DNA from 2 places in the Alkalibacillus silvisoli genome. Region 1 is predicted to be linked to the other one. Evidence: riboswitches for the same ligand, from Rfam matches in the RefSeq annotation. Region 1 holds a riboswitch; the other holds the start of a gene.
What was found. Region 1 has a riboswitch for lysine ahead of ABDZ63_RS10440 (Na+/H+ antiporter NhaC family protein). Riboswitches for the same ligand answer to the same signal wherever they lie in the genome.
Positions count from the first base shown of each region.

Region 2: it holds a riboswitch for lysine, as region 1 does, so the genes downstream of both, dapA (4-hydroxy-tetrahydrodipicolinate synthase) here and ABDZ63_RS10440 (Na+/H+ antiporter NhaC family protein) in region 1, are expected to answer to the same signal.

Region 1 covers NZ_BAAACZ010000017.1:29,844-38,917, forward strand. Annotated here, with positions in the region: gene ABDZ63_RS10425 (bifunctional metallophosphatase/5'-nucleotidase) at 1-898, shown strand, start outside; gene ABDZ63_RS10430 (YunC family protein) at 961-1,266, shown strand; gene yunB (sporulation protein YunB) at 1,342-2,127, shown strand; lysine riboswitch at 2,187-2,355, shown strand; gene ABDZ63_RS10440 (Na+/H+ antiporter NhaC family protein) at 2,468-4,009, shown strand; gene ABDZ63_RS10445 (sodium-dependent transporter) at 4,490-5,890, shown strand; gene ABDZ63_RS10450 (hypothetical protein) at 5,968-6,330, shown strand; gene ABDZ63_RS10455 (hypothetical protein) at 6,373-6,459, shown strand; gene ABDZ63_RS10460 (hypothetical protein) at 6,425-6,553, shown strand; gene ABDZ63_RS10465 (M23 family metallopeptidase) at 6,603-7,577, opposite strand; gene ABDZ63_RS10470 (YutD family protein) at 7,693-7,965, shown strand; gene ABDZ63_RS10475 (cytosolic protein) at 8,030-8,305, opposite strand; gene ABDZ63_RS10480 (SAV0927 family protein) at 8,329-8,616, opposite strand; gene ABDZ63_RS10485 (DUF86 domain-containing protein) at 8,736-9,074, shown strand, end outside.
Region 2 covers NZ_BAAACZ010000002.1:2,439-11,512, forward strand. Annotated here, with positions in the region: gene ABDZ63_RS00260 (YncE family protein) at 1-278, shown strand, start outside; gene ABDZ63_RS00265 (SNF2 helicase associated domain-containing protein) at 334-3,558, opposite strand; gene dapA (4-hydroxy-tetrahydrodipicolinate synthase) at 3,736-4,626, opposite strand; lysine riboswitch at 4,743-4,922, opposite strand; gene ABDZ63_RS00275 (Cof-type HAD-IIB family hydrolase) at 5,181-5,957, shown strand; gene ABDZ63_RS00280 (S9 family peptidase) at 6,009-7,829, opposite strand; gene ABDZ63_RS00285 (glycine betaine uptake BCCT transporter) at 8,101-9,074, opposite strand, start outside.

The DNA.
Region 1 (9,074 bases):
TTTAGATGAAGTGATTCCTCAACTTAAAGCGGAGTGTGACATCATTGTTTTGTTATCACACTTAGGGATTTACGATGATGAAGCTATTTCAGAAAAATATCCGATAGATGTGATCTTAGGTGGGCATACACATCATCTTCTTGAAGAAGGAAAGGTGACAAATGGTACAATCATCAATGCTGTAGGTAAACAAGGTAGGCATTATGGTTATATTAATGTTTCATACAATAAAGCTAAAAGACATGTCGAGTCATTAGTTGGAGAGGCTATTCCAATCTCACCTCAAATTGATGAAGCTACACTAGAATACTTAAATGAGTTAGAAATACAAGCAAATCAACAGTTAAATCAAGTTATAGTAAACTTAAGTCAGCCGTATGAAATCAGTTGGTTTGAAGAGACGCTTATCATGAAGTCTTTTGTTAATACTTTAAAGGAGTGGACAAAGGCTGATGCAGCTGTCTTAAACTCAGGGGTATTATTAAAAGGGTTTAATACAGGTTCAGTTACTAAGAAAGACATTCATGAAAGCTGCCCACACCCGATGAATCCTTGTACAATGGTTTTAACGGGGGATGAATTAATCGAAACGGTGAAATTATTTGAAACAGAACGATTTACTAATTTTAAGCTAAAAGGCTTAGGTTTTAGAGGTCAAGTTATTGGGAAGATGATATATTCAAATATTGATTTTGAGTATAATCATTATTCTAATCAAATACAAAAGGTCTATTTAAACGGAGAAATCGTTGACCCAGCTAAAAAATACACGATTGCAACAGCAGATACATTTTCATTCCCATGGCTGATTCCACCGATCTCCCATGTAGATGAGAAAAAGTATTTTATGCCAGAATTTTTAAGAGATGTATTAGAGAAGTGTTTGTCTGAAAGGTAAAATTATGACAGGCACTTCTTTTTTATAAGTTCATAACTTATAAAAGAAGGAGGTTGGTGTCATTGATTCACGTAGAGCCTATCTGGATTGAAGATGGCGCATTTACCTTTACTCATGTTGAATTACCAAAGACAGATTTACTAGTTATTTCTAATGACATCGGGTATATTATGTGTGGCGCTTTAGACGTTGACTTGCTGAACAACAAATTACATGACCGCCAAATTGTTGCAGCGCGTGCGGTAGGCGTTCGTAACCGAGATGAGTTGTTATATGCCCCTTTACAAAAAGTAACGAAGTACGCTGAAGAGAAGTACGGATGGTATGAAGGCATGATTGGTAAGCAAGCATTAATGAATTTAAATTAAATTTTTGGACCCTCCAACATTTAATACATGCCCCCCTAAACCTAAGCATACAGTTTAGGTAGAGGGGGTTTTTACGTGCGTCGATTCAAACCAAGAACATTTAACAAAAGAAAACCCAAGACGTTAAGTCAAATCCTCATGCTCACATTTGTTTCTTTCATTGTTGCCATTATATTATCAGTCTGGATTATTAACAGAGGAATTGAGCCGACTTTAATTGAAATCGCTGAAACAAAAACCAATCAATTTGCAAGAGAAGCTATTAATGAAGCGGTTAGTAAGAGAATAGCAGATGATTTAGAAGCTGATGAATTAATTGACATTGAAACAGATGGTGATGGAAATATTGTATCTTTAAATTGGAATAGTGTCGTAATTAATCGTGTGTTACGTAATACGACGTTTCGTGTTCAAAACTTCTTAAAAAGAATTGAACGAGGTGAAATAACGCCAGAAGAGACGTTGAACTTTGATTTAGATGATGACATTATTATTCAAGAGGATACTGTAGAAGAACATAGAGCGATTGTGAGGATCCCGATCGGTCAAGCAACCCAAAATGCTTTATTAGCAAACTTAGGGCCTCAAGTACCCGTTCATTTCAGAGTGATCGGTGATGTGCAATCAGATGTAGAGAGAAGAGTTACGGAATACGGAATCAATAATGCGATGATTGAGTTAGATATCCATATTCAAGCTAATGTGCAAATCGTTATACCGTTTGCGACGAAAACAACGCAAGTAGAAACAAATGTGCCAGTCTATGTTGGCGTTGTGCAAGGGCAAGTGCCTGATTTTTATAACCAAGGAGCTTCTGATTCTCCAAATGTTTCTATACCATTTAGGGATTTACAAGATTAACTTGACATGGTATATTAACTTTTGTGTTAAAAATTAAATATAAGCAAGACCTTATCTATCGATGAGGTAGAGGTGCGCTTAGTATCAGTAACATATGTGAGGATGACAACAAGGATCATATGTGAAAGGGTTAAGTGCCGAAATGCTCATTTAGTCGTTATTTGAGCATTGGTGTATTTCTGAATAAGGGGTACACTCTCGCGTGAGAAGCGGGGAGCTACTGATCGAGAAATAACCGACTTTCAAAAGTAATGGTAGATTTCTCTATCATTACTTTTTTTTGGCTTCACGCCGAATTGATAAAAGCGGAGTTCTCGAATAATAACAAGGAGGGGAAATAATGGAAGCAACAGTTTGGTCATTACTTCCACCACTTGTGATGATCGTACTTGTATTATTAACACGCAAAGTACTATTATCACTAGGTGCTGGAATCATTGTTGGGGCTTTAATGGTAGAAAGCTTTAACATTATTGGGACTGCTGAACGCATTTGGAACACCTTTCAGCATTTATTTTACATGGAAGGCGATTGGGATATTTGGAGCCTGCAATTAGTCGCTTTCTTACTATTACTAGGTATTTTAATTGCGTTTCTAACAGCAACTGGAGGAGCAGGGGCCTTTGGTAATTGGGCTGTTGGACGGATTAAAACAAGGAAAGGTTCACAATATACAACAGGATTATTAGGTTTAGGTATTTTTATTGATGATTACTTTAACAGTTTAACCATTGGGCAGGTATCTAGACCAGTTACTGACCGTCAAAATGTCTCAAGAGCAAAATTAGCTTATTTGATTGACTCCACATCAGCTCCAGTTACGGTATTAACACCAATATCAAGTTGGGGTGCCTATATTATTGGAATCATTGCTTCAATCATAGCAACTCATGAATTAGCTAATATGGGAGCATTAGAGGCGTTCATTCAAATGATTCCGTATAACTTTTATGCTATTGCTGCTATTTTGCTTGTATTTTTAGTCATTTACTTTAAATTAGATTTTGGACCAATGAAAAAGCATGAAAAGCGGGCTCAAGAAACAGGTGAGTTAATTGACCCGAACAACACAGATGTACCAGGTGACTTAAAAGGTGGCGTCATCGAAAATACAGGGGGTAAAGTCTATCATTTACTGATCCCAATTCTAGTATTACTAATTACAACAGTGACATCCATGATTGTAACAGGTGTTCAAGCAAGTGAGGGTGAAGCGACATTAGTATCGATCTTCGCAAATACAGATGTTAATTTATCACTTGTTCTTGGTGGTACTATCTCAGTTGTCGTTGCTATGTTGTTCTATAGTGTACAGCAAGGTGAGAAAACGAACTTCTTCTTAGTGACATGGGAAGGCATTAAAGCAATGCTTCCGGCTGTATATATATTAGTATTAGCTTGGATGATTGTATCGATTATTGAAGCCATTGGTACAGATCAATATCTAGTTGGTCTAGTAGAAGGTGCGGATTTAAATGCAGCGTATCTACCGTTAATTATTTTCTTAGTTGCTGGTATTATGGCGTTTGCAACAGGTACGTCTTGGGGCACATTTGGGTTAATGTTACCTATTGCTGGTTCAATGGCTGTAGCATTAGACCCAGGCTTATTAATTCCAGCATTGGCAGCTGTACTAGCTGGTTCTGTATTTGGAGATCATTGCTCACCAATTTCAGATACATCTGTCTTATCATCAACAGGTGCTGGGTCAAATCACTTAGACCACGTCATTACGCAGATCCCATATGCAGTTATGGCAGCATTATCAGCAACTTTAGGCTATCTAGCTTTAGCTTTAACAAGTTCTGTTTTTGTTGGTTTAATCCTAACCATAATTGTACTAGTAGGTTTAGTCTTATTATTAAAACAAATATTGAAATAGTTTCAATTAAAGATAGAGGACAACAATATTAGTTGTCATAATAGAAAATCCGAACGATTCATCATTTATGAACGCGTTCGGATTTTTTTCGTTTCGATTACGCGAAATTAAAGAAGCTTGAATGCTGAAAAAACTACCCAATCGAAACGTAAGATCTTTATAATAGTGTGAAATAATCATCCGTTGCTGCATATCCCTAAAAGGTAGAACGATTATTTTAAATATTTTAAACAACTATTGTCAGTTGGTGTCGATCTTTGTTAATATAAATATCGTTGCTCTCTTTAAAATATTGAATAATTCAAACTTTTTGACTAAGACTTTATAAAGTTTTTCAATTTTACTTGCAAAAAAATTGTCAAAAAATTATAATAAAACAAAATAGTCAATATATTTAAGGTGAGAGGGTTAGTACACTTTTAAATTTAAACAAGCAAAAGATGTACTAATTAAAAAAGTAATTGAAAGGGGAATATGATTATGCAGGGACGTGAACAGTGGGCTACAAGGCTCGGGTTTATTCTTGCGGCTGTTGGTTCAGCTGTAGGTCTAGGTAACATATGGCGTTTCTCTTATGTACTAGGAGAAGGTGGAGGATTTGCATTTTTACTAGCTTATATTATTTGTATCTTCTTAATTGGTTTACCGGTGTTACTAGCTGAGATTACAGTTGGTCGTAAAGGTCAATCAGATGCAGTTGGCTCATTTAATAAGCTAGCACCAGGAAAGTGGTGGAAACTCGGTGGTATTTTAGGTGTTTTATCTGGTACACTAATTCTTTCATTCTATGGTGTAATCGCAGGTTGGGTTATGTATTATGTGTATAGCTATTTAACAGGTTCTGCTGGAAGTGTTGCAGAAGGTGAATATGGTGCATATTTTGAAGGATTTGTTGGAAGTCCGATCGCACCAGTTTTTTGGCAAGTATTATTTATGGCAATAGTAATCGGTGTTGTATACTTCGGTATTAAGAAAGGAATCGAATTAGCAAACCGTACATTCATGCCGTTACTAGCTTTATTAGTGATTGTATTAGCGATTTATGGTTTAACGATGGAAGGTGCTGGTGAAGCATTAAACTTTATGTTTGCACCTGATTTTGCCCAATTAGGTAATATGGAAGTTTGGGGTATGGCAATTGGTCAGGCATTCTTCACTTTATCACTTGGTATGGGTGCTATGATTACATATGCATCTTACTTACCTAAAGAGACAAAGCTTCCAAGTGCTGCTGGTACAATTGTAACGTTAGATACGTTATTTGCGATTTTTGCTGGTTTAATGATTTTCCCAATTGTATTTACTTTCGGTTTAGACCCAGGAGATGGCCCAGGCCTAATCTTTATTACATTACCTGAAGCATTCGGTCAGTGGGGCACTGGTGGTACAATATTCGGTTTGTTCTTCTTCTTATTAGTTGCTGTTGCAGCTTTATCATCTGCAATTTCGCTATTAGAAGTAGGCGTATCGTGGGCGATGCGTCGCTTTGAATGGAGCCGTAAAAAAGCGACTTTAACTGCTGGTATTATTATTACAGCATTTGGTGTTCCTTCAGCATTATCTCAAGGTGGACCATTAAGCCAAGAAATTTTCGGATTACCGTTCTTAGATTTAATCGATACCGTTACCGACCAATACACATTAGCTCTTGGTGGTATGATTACAGCGCTATTTGTTGGTTGGGGTTGGAACAAGATAGAAGTATTACGTGAAACAGGTTTACAAGATACGACTGTTGGTGCTCTTTGGATTTGGTTCCTAAGAATCGTAGCGCCAATTGGAATCCTGTATATTGTAGCAAATAACTTCTATAACATGTTCTTAGCTTCAGAGGAATCAATGAGTTATTTAATCATCCAAATGATTAATTACTTCTTATAAGATAACATTTAAAAGCATGTGACTGTTTAAAAGCAGTCACATGCTTTTATTAATGGCTCTAATATATATGTTGGGGTTTGGATAAAATTCTGGCAAGTTTGGGTGGAGGCATTCGAGGAATTGCTTACCGGCGGACGCTTTCCGCGGGCACGGCCTCAGCTAACTTTGGCAAGAAAAGCATTTGCCAAAGTGGATCTTCGGCTCGCGCTGTTCCCGCAGGAGTCGCCGCCTCACGCAATTCCTCGGATGCTAGAAACGAGAGTGTCCCTTTTTCGACAAACAAGACTGGTATCTTCATCACTAGTGATAAATCCTCCTTATTGACGGAGGCCTATCTATTTAAAGAGCTTTATTGTGACTGGTTCCAAGAAGCGAAAGAGCTGGGACGTGAACATCTAAAGCAAATAAAGGAGCGCTTATACGACTTCTATACAGCGTGAAAAAAAGCAGGAATTCTTGAATTCGAAAAAGCTATAGAAACCATTCAAAACTGGCAAAAAGAAATCATGAATAGCTTTGGTTATAACTTACACAATGGTTACATTGAAGGGACAGACGAAAGTGATTAAGCGCCAAGCGTTTGGTTTTCGGCGGTTTGATCGCCTGCGACGAAAAGTGTTATTGCATCATAAATATAAGGATATACAAAGCCAAATGGCATAAATAAGGAGTGCTCTTAAAAAAGCACCCCAACATTTGACTTAGAACCTATTTATTCCCAACGCCTTAATGAAGGATATGGGTCAAACGCCCATTCGTGCTCTCCGTTATAACGATACATACCATAATGTAAGTGAGGTGGGAATTTGCCGGATGTTCCGACTGGTCCATAGCCTGATGAACCGACATATCCAATCACCTCCCCAGGTTCAACCATTGTCCCTTCTTCAATTCCGTCTTCAAATCCATTTAAGTGTGCATAATAATGATAAATATTTTGTGTATCTCGTATACCTACACGCCATCCTCCATAACGATTCCAACCCATAATTTCCACGATTCCATATGAGACAGAACGGACGGGTGTTCCATAAGAAGCAAAAATATCTGTTCCTTCATGGATGCGGTTACCCCCATATCCACGACCTGCTCCCCATGTTGAGCGATAAGAATAGTTATGGTATTCAGGAATTGGGAAGGCACGTTCATGTAAATCAACCGTTTGAAAGTGGTCAAACACCTTTGCATATTGATTAATTAGTTTTGCTGCTTTTTCTCTTCCATAAAATAATTCGAAAATTTCATCGTAAGTTTTTCCATTTCCTAATTGTTCATAAACATACATTCCCATTGTATATAATGCATCTTCATCATTGTTTGGATCTGCATATCCATTACCATTACCATCTTTTCCAATTCCATCAAAAAGCTGAATGACAGATTCTAGATGCTCTGTTTCAGAATCAAACGCTAATTGTCCGAACCATTTATGGTCAGGAAATTGAATTCCTGTTAATCGCTCATCATCAACTTCATTTATATTTCGTTCGTATTGATCAATGGCAGCTAAGTAGTACCACGGTATACTCGTTAGATTCTCAGTTTTTTTGTATAAATTGACTCTTTCATCATATTCATTAAATTCCTCATCATCTTCTTCAGCTAATATAGAATAGCCAGTAAATATAAAGAAAAGGCATGTGAATAGTATAGCGAATGAAAGCCTATAAGTTCTGCTATAGTTCATTACAGATAAACCCCTTTTATCGTGTTCTAAGATTTAGTGTGTTCATCTTTTTTAAAATCATGAGAGCGTTATTTAATGAATTTATGATACACTAGACTTAATCGAGGTGAATGACATGGAATTATTAGGACAACGTTATGAATTAATATATAGTTATCGAGATGGTTTTCAAGAAGATGTGATTGAGGAACGCTTTACAGACATTTTGACTAAGTATGATTATATTGTTGGCGATTGGGGATTTGGTCAATTAAGGTTAAAAGGGTTTTATGATGACCAGAGTCAAAAAGCTACATACGATACGAAAATTTCAACATTAGAGGATTATTTATACGAATACTGTAATTTTGGGTGTGCGTATTTCATTCTTAAACGTTCAGGAGAATAAGATGACCGGAAGCTTGTGTGATTCCGGTCATTTTTGAATTCGTCATTAAGGATCTTCCACTTAACTAATTCTTTTTACTGTCATCATCTAGCCCTTCGTTATGAGGATAATTTTCTGGCTGATGAGCGAAAGGATATTTACGTGGTAAATCTTCGTGAAGGTTTTTATTTTCATAGTTAAAGTTAGAATAATGACGCCGTTTAGGATCATGCTCTCTAGCTTGAAGGGGCTCATCATTAATGGGATTCCCATATGTCCCCTCTGGAAATTCTTGAGCGGCTTGATAATTTTGTTGGACTTCAACTGTTGCGAAGTCATCATGTTTTTTGCGTTTACCCACTGTATACCACCTCCTTATGTCCTTTAGTTAATAGCAGTAGACTCATTGCTAAAAACATTGCTTAAATAACCATGTAATTCTTCTGCCTCATAGTTATTTAAATGTAAAAAGTGGCAAAAATAATCAATGTCTTCCATTTGTGAGTCACATACTTCAGTGTAGCGAGATTTTTGTAGATCAATAATTAGACTTTTTTCATGATCACGATCGCTTTTAACAATTGCAATATCATAACGTCTTGAATCCCCCATGAAACTTACATAACGAATTTGTGCTTCATTTGTTTCATCTGCAAGGGTTCTGTTTAACATAAAGTCTCAGCTCCTATGGTATTCTTCACCTATAGCATTCCTCAAGTTTTAAGAAATATGAGAACTATAAAATGAAGAATTAATTGTGTTAAACTAATGACTTGAAAGGAAGTGGTTTAGTGTATTTTGTTGACCAGGAAAAAATCGACCAAACGTTATTCTATATGGATCAAATGTTAAATACATATGAAAACAATTCGTTTAATACTCATGTCGAACAGCTTGCTATAGAACGAATTGTTCATATGACAATTGAATCGATTATTGATGTTGGGAATATGATGATTGATGGCTTTATTATGCGAGACCCAGGTAGTTATGATGATATTATTGATATTTTAATCGATGAGAAAGTAATACCCGAACATGATGAAGATTCTTATAAAAGCATTATTGCTCTTAGACATATGTTAGTTCGAAATTATTCTAACGTTAACCATAAAGAGTTGGTTGAGATA
Region 2 (9,074 bases), on a different contig from region 1:
ATCGCGTGACGGATGATGCTGCAATCATTGATCCTGAAAGTTTTGAAGTGGTTGAACAAGTTGAATTTGTAGGCGAGGCACCTGACTTGCTTGTGTTCAGCCCTGATGGTAAGTATGCTTATATTTCATTACGTGGTCCTGAACCAGCAACAGGCACGCATGATATGGCTGGAGATACGCCAGGTGTTGCCATTATTGATGTTGAAACGAAAGAAAAGATTGACTTGATTGAACTAGAAGGCGACCCACATGGAATTGATTTAAGAGTATTAGATTGAACAATATATTTTCTTATTATGTAAAACACCCCAGCGTTTAAGCTGAGGTGTTTTATTATACGTTTAATAATTCACGAATATCTTGTTCACTAAGGCTTTGGAATGTCGTTTCACCTGGTTGTATGATGTTTTCGATTAATTCACGTTTCCTTTGTTGTAAGGAGTGTATTTTCTCTTCAATTGTCCCTTTCGTAATCAGACGAAAGACTTGGACGACGTTTTGTTGACCCATTCGATGGGCACGTCCTGCAGCCTGTTCCTCAACTGCTGGGTTCCACCAAAGGTCATATAAAATGACAGTATCGGCACCAGTTAAGTTTAAGCCTGTGCCACCAGCTTTTAATGAAATTAAGAAAATATCTTTTTCACCTTCATTAAAGCGATTAACCATTTCGACCCGTTCTTTTGATGGTGTTTGTCCATCAAGATAAAAAACATCTTTTCCTGTTTCACTTAACTTATCATGAATGATCTGAAGCATGCTTGAGAATTGTGAAAAGATTAACATGCGTTGTCCGTTTTCCCGAGATGTTTCAACCATTTCAAGAAGTTGGTTAAGTTTGCCAGATTCCCCGTCATAGTCTTCGATGAACAAAGAAGGGTGACAACAGAGCTGACGTAAACGAGTCAAGCCAGCTAATATTTTCATTCGATTTTTCTGGAAACCTTCAGTTGATAACGCGTTAACAGCTTCTCCTTGTATTTTCTCAAGGTAACCTAGGTAGAGTTGCTTTTGATTAGTAGTTAATTCAGAATGTTGTACAGTCTCAATTTTATCAGGTAATTCTGTTAGTACATCTTGCTTAATCCGCCTTAATATAAATGGACGGCTCATCCTCGATATTTGATCTTCTGGTAAGTTGCGAAATTCCTTTTTAACTGGAAAGAAACCAGGTAAAATAACATCAAAAATCGACCATAATTCGTCTAATGAGTTTTCGATTGGTGTACCACTTAATGCAAAGCGTTTACTAGCTCGAATAGCTCTAACGGCTTTTGATTGTTTCGTTAAATTATTTTTAATCGCTTGGGCTTCATCTAATATTAACGTTGAAAATTGTAAGAAACCGTATTGTTCAACATCTTGCCTTACTAATGGATAAGATGTAATGATAACATCAAATTCGTCCACTTCTTTTAACAACATTTCTCGTTCATAAACACTTCCGTGAATGACTTTAACCATCATAGTCGGGGCAAATTTCTCAAATTCAGCCTGCCAATTATAAACTAAGGAGGCAGGAGCTACGATGATCGCTGGTTTGTCTAAGTCCGGATTATTTTCTTTTTCAGATAATAGAAAAGCAATACTTTGTAATGTTTTACCTAACCCCATGTCATCTGCCAATATGCCTCCAAAGTGATAACGACTAAGTGACTTCATCCATTGAAAACCGACTTTTTGATACTCACGTAAGTCTGCTTTAAGTGATTTAGGAATTGGCGCTTCAAAAGTCTCTGGGTTTTTAATGTCTTTAATGAGTTGTTCGAATGCATGATTATATTTAGTTTTTAACCCTTGAGAAATCTCATCGATTTGTAGTCCTCGATAAGCAGGTAATTGAAGCGATCCTTCATTTAAATCACTTGAGTTTAAGCGTAATTCATTAAATAGATGAGACATTTGTGTAAACGATTCGTCCTCAAGTGGGACAAATGCCCCATTAGGTAAGCGGTAATATCGTTTCTTTTCAATTACAGACTGGATGATCTGGCTAATCTCACTTTGATCAATATCACCTAAGTCAAAATCGATTTCTAAAAAGTTCTCACCTGAATCAAGTTCCACATTCACAGATGGGTAATCTAAGTTATCAAGTAACATACTTTTAACTGATTGCGTTAAATATATATCCATTTGCTCTTCTAATTGAGGCAATACCTCATATAAAAAGGTAAAAATATTCTCTTCATCATCTAAGTATAGCTCTTGGCCATTGAATTTAAATGAAGCGTGTTCAATTACGTTCATAACTTGGCTTTCTTTAGAAACGTCTCGAATTAATATTTTCTCAGAGTCTTGTGTTTGATTAGAATCAGACTGCATCGGGTCAATGATGATGTCGTCATATTTATAATGGACAGTTGCTGTTAAACGTTCATCTTCTCGGTCAAGGTGCATTTTAGCTTGAAGCGGCGGATTGATAATAGATTCCGTCACTTGACTAGACATATTAACATCGCCAATTTCCTCTAAGCTAGGGACAACATGGGATAAGAACGAATCGACTTGCTGTTGATTGATTGGAATGGAATGTTGGCGCGTTCTGTATAGTAATTTAAATAGGTCGTCCATAATATTTTTCTGTTTTTCATTAAGTTTGTAAAAGTTTTGGTCTTCTTTAATAATGCCGTAAGCTTTAAAATATTGAATGTCATAAAAATCTTCTAAAGCTAGTTCATACCCTTCTTCGCCTCTATCTAATGAAAAGTGAAGGGGTGAGTCTTCTTCAATCCAATTGATTTCGTTAAAAGATTCAAAACCATCTTCAAATTTGCAATTACGCTTAGCTAGTGCAGGCATTATTTGTCCAGCAACTAAAGGTGGAATCGTCATCCCTTTTTGACTAGGTGGTGATTGAAAGCTACTTTCATGAAATACGTCATTTCGGTACATATCTAGTAAAAGGTTTACGACTTCCTGGTCTTCTTCTGAAAATTGATGTACTTCAGGGTCATAGCTAAATTTAGGTGTGAAGAAATGTTCTTTGCTTGCATTAACACTTTCTAAAAATCTCTTTAAGTTCTTGACAACATAAGTACGTTCAACACCCACTTTCATCTCGATTGAAAGGGTATCTCCTTGAAACCACTGGATGTGTGGTTTAAGAGTGAACTCAGCTTTTAGGACTTCTTTATAATTGATCTTCTCATTGTTTGAATGAAGCTGATTGGATAATAGATTAATCATTTCTTCGGAATAGTCTCTATAATTCGGACGTTTAGTATTACGAAAATTATCCAGTGTATCATTAAAGCTTTTAGGATGCTGTTGATCGGGTTCTTCTTCAGTTTCATTAGCAATTCTAATTAAAACGGCGACAGTATGTTTGCACCTTTCATATTGTTTATGGGCAGGGCAGCTACAAGAATAGGATAATGAACTCCCCTCTATCCTTACGCTAAGATTGTAAAGTTCACTTCCCTCTACGAAAGCGTGCCAAACGCCGCTCAATTTGTTGTAATCTAGGCTACTTATTTTTCCGCGATTATAGTAGTTTAACCCTCTTTGGTAGACTGCACTGGGAAATAAATCTTTAATGGATTGTCTAGTTAACATAACCGATCATTCCTCTATTCTATTTAACTCGTAAGCTTAAAAAATATTTTACATTATCATATCATTAATAGTCTTGCCTTAATATCTATTTATCATAACAATCCATACAAACAATTTGAATAGAATTTAGAAAAGAAGGCACAAAAAAGAACAAGCGTTTTTCGCTTGTTCTTTTAATTACCCTACATCTTGTTGTGTTTTGTATTCGTCAATTAACAGAGTTAGTGACGCGCGCTCTGTATCGTTTAATGGGATGAGTGGTAAGCGAACACTTCCAACTGGTATACCAAGCTGGTTAAGGGCTTCTTTTACTGGTGTTGGACTTGGTGCTTGGAACATCGCGTTCATAAACGGTACGATATAACCATGCATTCTTGAAGCGTGAGCCACATCGCCATTACGTAAAGCGTTCAGCATTTGTTGCATTTCTTTACCAATGATGTGAGCTGAAACAGACACAACACCTACACCGCCCACTGCAACTGTTGGTAATGTTTGATTATCTTCACCTGTATATAGAGTGAAGTCTTCACTGGTGTTGTTAACAATTGCTGTTACTTGCCCTAAGTCGCCACTTGCTTCTTTAACAGACACAATGTTATCAATCTGAGATAGGCGAATAATCGTATCAGAAGTCATGCCAACTGCACTGCGTCCTGGTATGTTATATAACATAACTGGAAGATTAATGTTATTTGCAATCGTACTGAAATGTTGATACATGCCCTCTTGAGAAGGCTTGTTATAGTATGGTGTAACAAGCATAACTGCATCTACACCAATTGTTTCTGCTTCTTGTGATAGTTCAACAGAAGCTTTTGTGTTGTTTGAACCTGTACCTGCAATGACAGGAACGCGTCCATTAACTTCTTCTACAGCTAGGCGGAATAACTGTAATTTCTCCTCATGTGTTAATGTCGGAGATTCACCAGTCGTCCCTGCAATCACTAAACCATCTGATCCATTTGCAATTAAATGGTTGATTAGATTTCTCGTTGCATCGAAATCAATTTCACCGTTTTGTGCGAATGGGGTTACCATCGCTGTAATGACTTGACCAAAATTCATTATACACACACACCCTTTTCTATAAAAAATTAAGCTTAGTTCACCTCTAGGTGTGGAGGACCAAAAAAGCAACAACGAGAGGGCTCGCTGTTGCTTAAGAACGTCTGACAGTCCTAAGTCTAGATAGCCCTCCATATAGTCTCCTATATGACAGCCCCGCATTTATTAAATAACAGAACCAGCCTCAAGAATGTGAGAGTTATTGAAGCTTCGGCAAATCCCCCTTTCCTTATGAATCAAAAGAGCTCACTCTCTTCAACAAAAGTACTAATGGTCTTTGCACCTCTATCCTTACTTTAAAAAATTTAAAATAAGAAAGATTATTTAATTACCTACAATGTACCAAAGTAAATTAGAAAAAACAACCTAAAAAGCTTTAAATTTTAAATAAATATAAAGCTTCTTAGTTAACAATTAAGATGACATGTTGATAGGGGTCGTGATAATTGAGCGAACTTCATAGAAAGGTGCTCAGTTAGGGATATAGTTTGGCATATGTTTAAGGCTACTATATAATGATGATGGATTTCATTTTAGTTATTGGAGGCATAAATATGACAAATCGACATATCGTTTTCTTTGATATAGACGGTACTTTATTAGATGAAGCTAAAAATTTACCAGATTCAGCTAAGCAGGCTGTACAACAATTGAAAGCAAATGGACATGAGGTTGCGATCGCAACAGGTCGTGCACCATTTATGTATGAAGGTTTAAGAGACGAGTTAGGTATAGATACATATATAAGCTTTAATGGGCAATATGTCGTTGTAGAAGGAGAGGTCATTTATAAAAATCCACTTGATGAATCTGCTCTTAATAAAATGGTAGAAGATGCAAATGCCAATCATCATCCGGTTGTTTATATGGATCATTTAGATATGAAAGCAAATGTGGTTGAACATGATTATATTACAGAAAGCATTTCCTCACTTAAAATTGAACAACTCCCTACATTTGACCCAGAGTATAAAAATAGAGAGCTTTATCAAACTTTAATCTTTTGTAAAGAAGGGGAAGAAGAAGTTTATGAGCAGAAGTATCATAACTTTGATTTTATTCGTTGGCATGAGCTATCAACGGATGTAATCCCTGCTGGCGGGTCGAAAGCAGAAGGAATAGAGAAAGTCATTGAGAAATTAGGTATTCCTAAAGACAATGTTGCAACGTTTGGAGATTCCCTAAATGATCTTGAGATGTTGTCTCAATTTCCTTATGGTGTTGCAATGGGTAATGGACATGATTTGGCAAAAGAAAAAGCGAGCTATGAAACAAAGCCAGTTGATGATGATGGTGTCATGCATGGGTTGAAATCACTGAAGTTGATATAAGAAAGGAGTAGGAAATGTTTCCCGCTCCTTTTAAAGTTGATGAATTGAGGTCTAACGATCCTTTAAGTGTTGATCTAAGAAATCTTTAATCGCTTGATAACCCTTAATTCGATTTTGACGCTTAGTAAATCCATGTCCTTCATCATCAAAGACGATATATTCAACTGGAACATTATTCTTCTTTACTGATTCTACAATTTCATCTGATTCTTCTTTAAGAACACGAGGATCATTAGCCCCTTGTAAAACGATCAGTGGTTTATTAATATTCTCAGCATAAAACAGTGGAGAAATGCTTCTTATATAATCGTTTTCTTCGTACGGGTCACCGATTTTTTTGTATAAAACATCGCGCATGGCTTCCCACCATGATGGGATACTTTTCAACGTGCGCTCCCAATTGGAAACGCCGAAAATATCAACACCTACTTCAAATTCATTCGGTTTAAATGCCATAGCTGCCAGCACCATAAACCCACCATAACTCCCACCGATTATACCAATACGATCTTCATCGATATAATCTAAAGACGCTAAATAATTTTTGCCTTCGATACAATCTTCAAGGTCGACCTCACCATGCTTCTTATCTGCCGCTTTAAAGAACGTTTTGCCATATCCTGTACTGCCGCGATTATTAACAGCTAAAATGGCATAACCATGGTTGGCTAGGTATTGGAAGAGCGGGTTATAATTAACCATTGATTGTCCACCTGGCCCACCATGTACCCACACTAAAGCAGGTGCTTTTTCACCTTCATTTAGATGTGGTTTGTAGTAAATAGCTGGAATTGTAAGATCATCAAATGATGAGAAATGTACAATGTCAGCTTTTACGAGATCATCACGGTTGATTTCAGGGTTTAGTGTATCAGTTAAACAAGTTAACTTCTTTTGGTTTAAGTCATAAACGTAAAGGTTATCAGGTGCATTAGAACTGTTTAATAGAAATGCGATTTTTTCTTCGTTATGTGAAATGGTCACATCACTAATTTGTCCTTCTTTAAGGTTGTCGATCTCAACGAAATGACCTGTTTTTGTATTCATAATTTTAATCTCGACTTTACCATTGTTGTTAATGGCATAGATCAGGTATTGGTAGTTCTTTGAGAATTGGGCCATGATGATACTCCAATCCTCTATTGCGACTGTTTCGATGGATTTAGTCATTAAGTTCATACGTTTTAAGTATAGAAACTCATTCTCTTCATCTGTCAGGTAGTAGAGGTAATTAGATGTTTGATCAAAAGCTACTGGTATATACTGAACATCACCTTCGTGTGGGGATAAGTGCTCAAGCCCACCATCATTAGAGTAAATGTACATATCTGAGTTGTTAGCAGTAAAAGATTTGTGAAGGGCGACGTATTGTTTATTAGGTGAGACTTCTGAGATCTGAAAGCCATCTTGATTTTTGAAGACGATCTGTGGTGTGAATGTTTCAATGTCCATTTCATAGAGGTCCATAAATCGTTCGTCACGTTTATTCGATTCATAAAAGAAGCTGTTATCATTTTTGGACCAACCTAAAAATCCAGCCTTTTCCTTGACTCCAGGTGTTAGGTCTTTCACTTGACCAGTTTCATCTTGTAAATATATGTGCGTTAACTCATTGCCACCTTCATCACTTTGGTATAAAAACCTGTTGTCCTTTGGGAAGTAAGTGATTGGAAAGATTGAATTAGTGGTAGTATAGGTGATTTGGTTAGGTTGACCATTGTTTAGTTGAGTTGAGTAAGCATTGTATACCCCTGTCCTGTCACTTGCGTATAAAACCGATGTACCATCATGGGATAAAGCAACACCTATAAGACTTTCTGTGTTTTCAAACTGTTCAATCGTGTACTTTTGTCTTTTAGTTTCTTTCGTCATAGTTTCCCCCTCTTTCTTTACTCTTTAATTAAGTATTCTATTTTGGAAGTCTAAATTCCTTTTCGATTCTAACCAAAACTAAGGAGGTGTTATGAGAGGGGAATAATTTCTAAAATATTTAGAAGATGAACAGCTTGGTAAAGCGAGAGGATCTGTTTCAGTTGATAGTTCGGGTTTGATGATGGGAGAATCAACAGAAGTGGGAAGTAGTGAAGTGATGAAGCTTATTGATTAGCAAAGGTCTAGAGTTTGAAGCCTCTAGACCTTTATATTATTTGCTTTTATCTGGTTTTTTCTTAATTTCACCTATACCAAGCCCTCTTCCTTCTTTGTAGATTGCTTTGACGAAACTTATGACCATTAATAACATGATCACTGAAAATGGTAATGCAGCGACAATCATCGTATTTTCTAACGCTTGTAACCCGCCTGTGTAAAGCAAGGCTAAGGCAGTAGCTGATAGTAAGGCACCCCAGATGAGTTTAATTCGTCTTCCAGGATGGTGTGATCCGTTTGTTGTCATCATCCCTAACACATACGTTCCTGAGTCAGCTGATGTTATGAAAAACGTACTAATGAGTATAATCGCTATAATCGAGGCGACCATTCCTAATGGGAAGTTATCAAAAACACCGAACAATGCTTCTTCCGTTGCTAACTCTGAGATCGTTGCAATCCCATTATGCTCTAAAGAAATAGAAGTCCCTCCAAAAGTTGAAAACCATAAAAACCCGATAATTGATGGGACAATTAAGACGGTAAACACAAATTCTCTAATGCTTCGTCCGCGTGATACTCTTGCGATGAATATTCCTACAAATGGTGACCAGGCTATCCACCAAGCCCAGTAGAAAATCGTCCAAGCATCAATCCACTCACGTGTGTCTTCATTTAGCGGTGCAATTCTAAAGCTCATTGCAGGTAAGCTTTGAATATATGCCCCAATTGAGTTTGTGAACATATTAAGAATAAAGAGTGTAGGTCCTGCAATAATCATAAAAATAAAAAGCAAAATCGCTAAAATCATATTGACATTACTTAAAATTTTAATTCCTTTAGCGAGTCCAGTCCAAGCTGAGATCATGAAAAGAACAGTGACAATTGAAATAATGATGAGTTGAAGGGTAAACCCACTAGGAATATCAAATAAATAAGATAATCCGCCATTTATTTGGACAGCTCCAAATCCAAGTGTCGTTGCTACACCTATCACGGTTGCTATAACTGCTAATATATCAATGATTT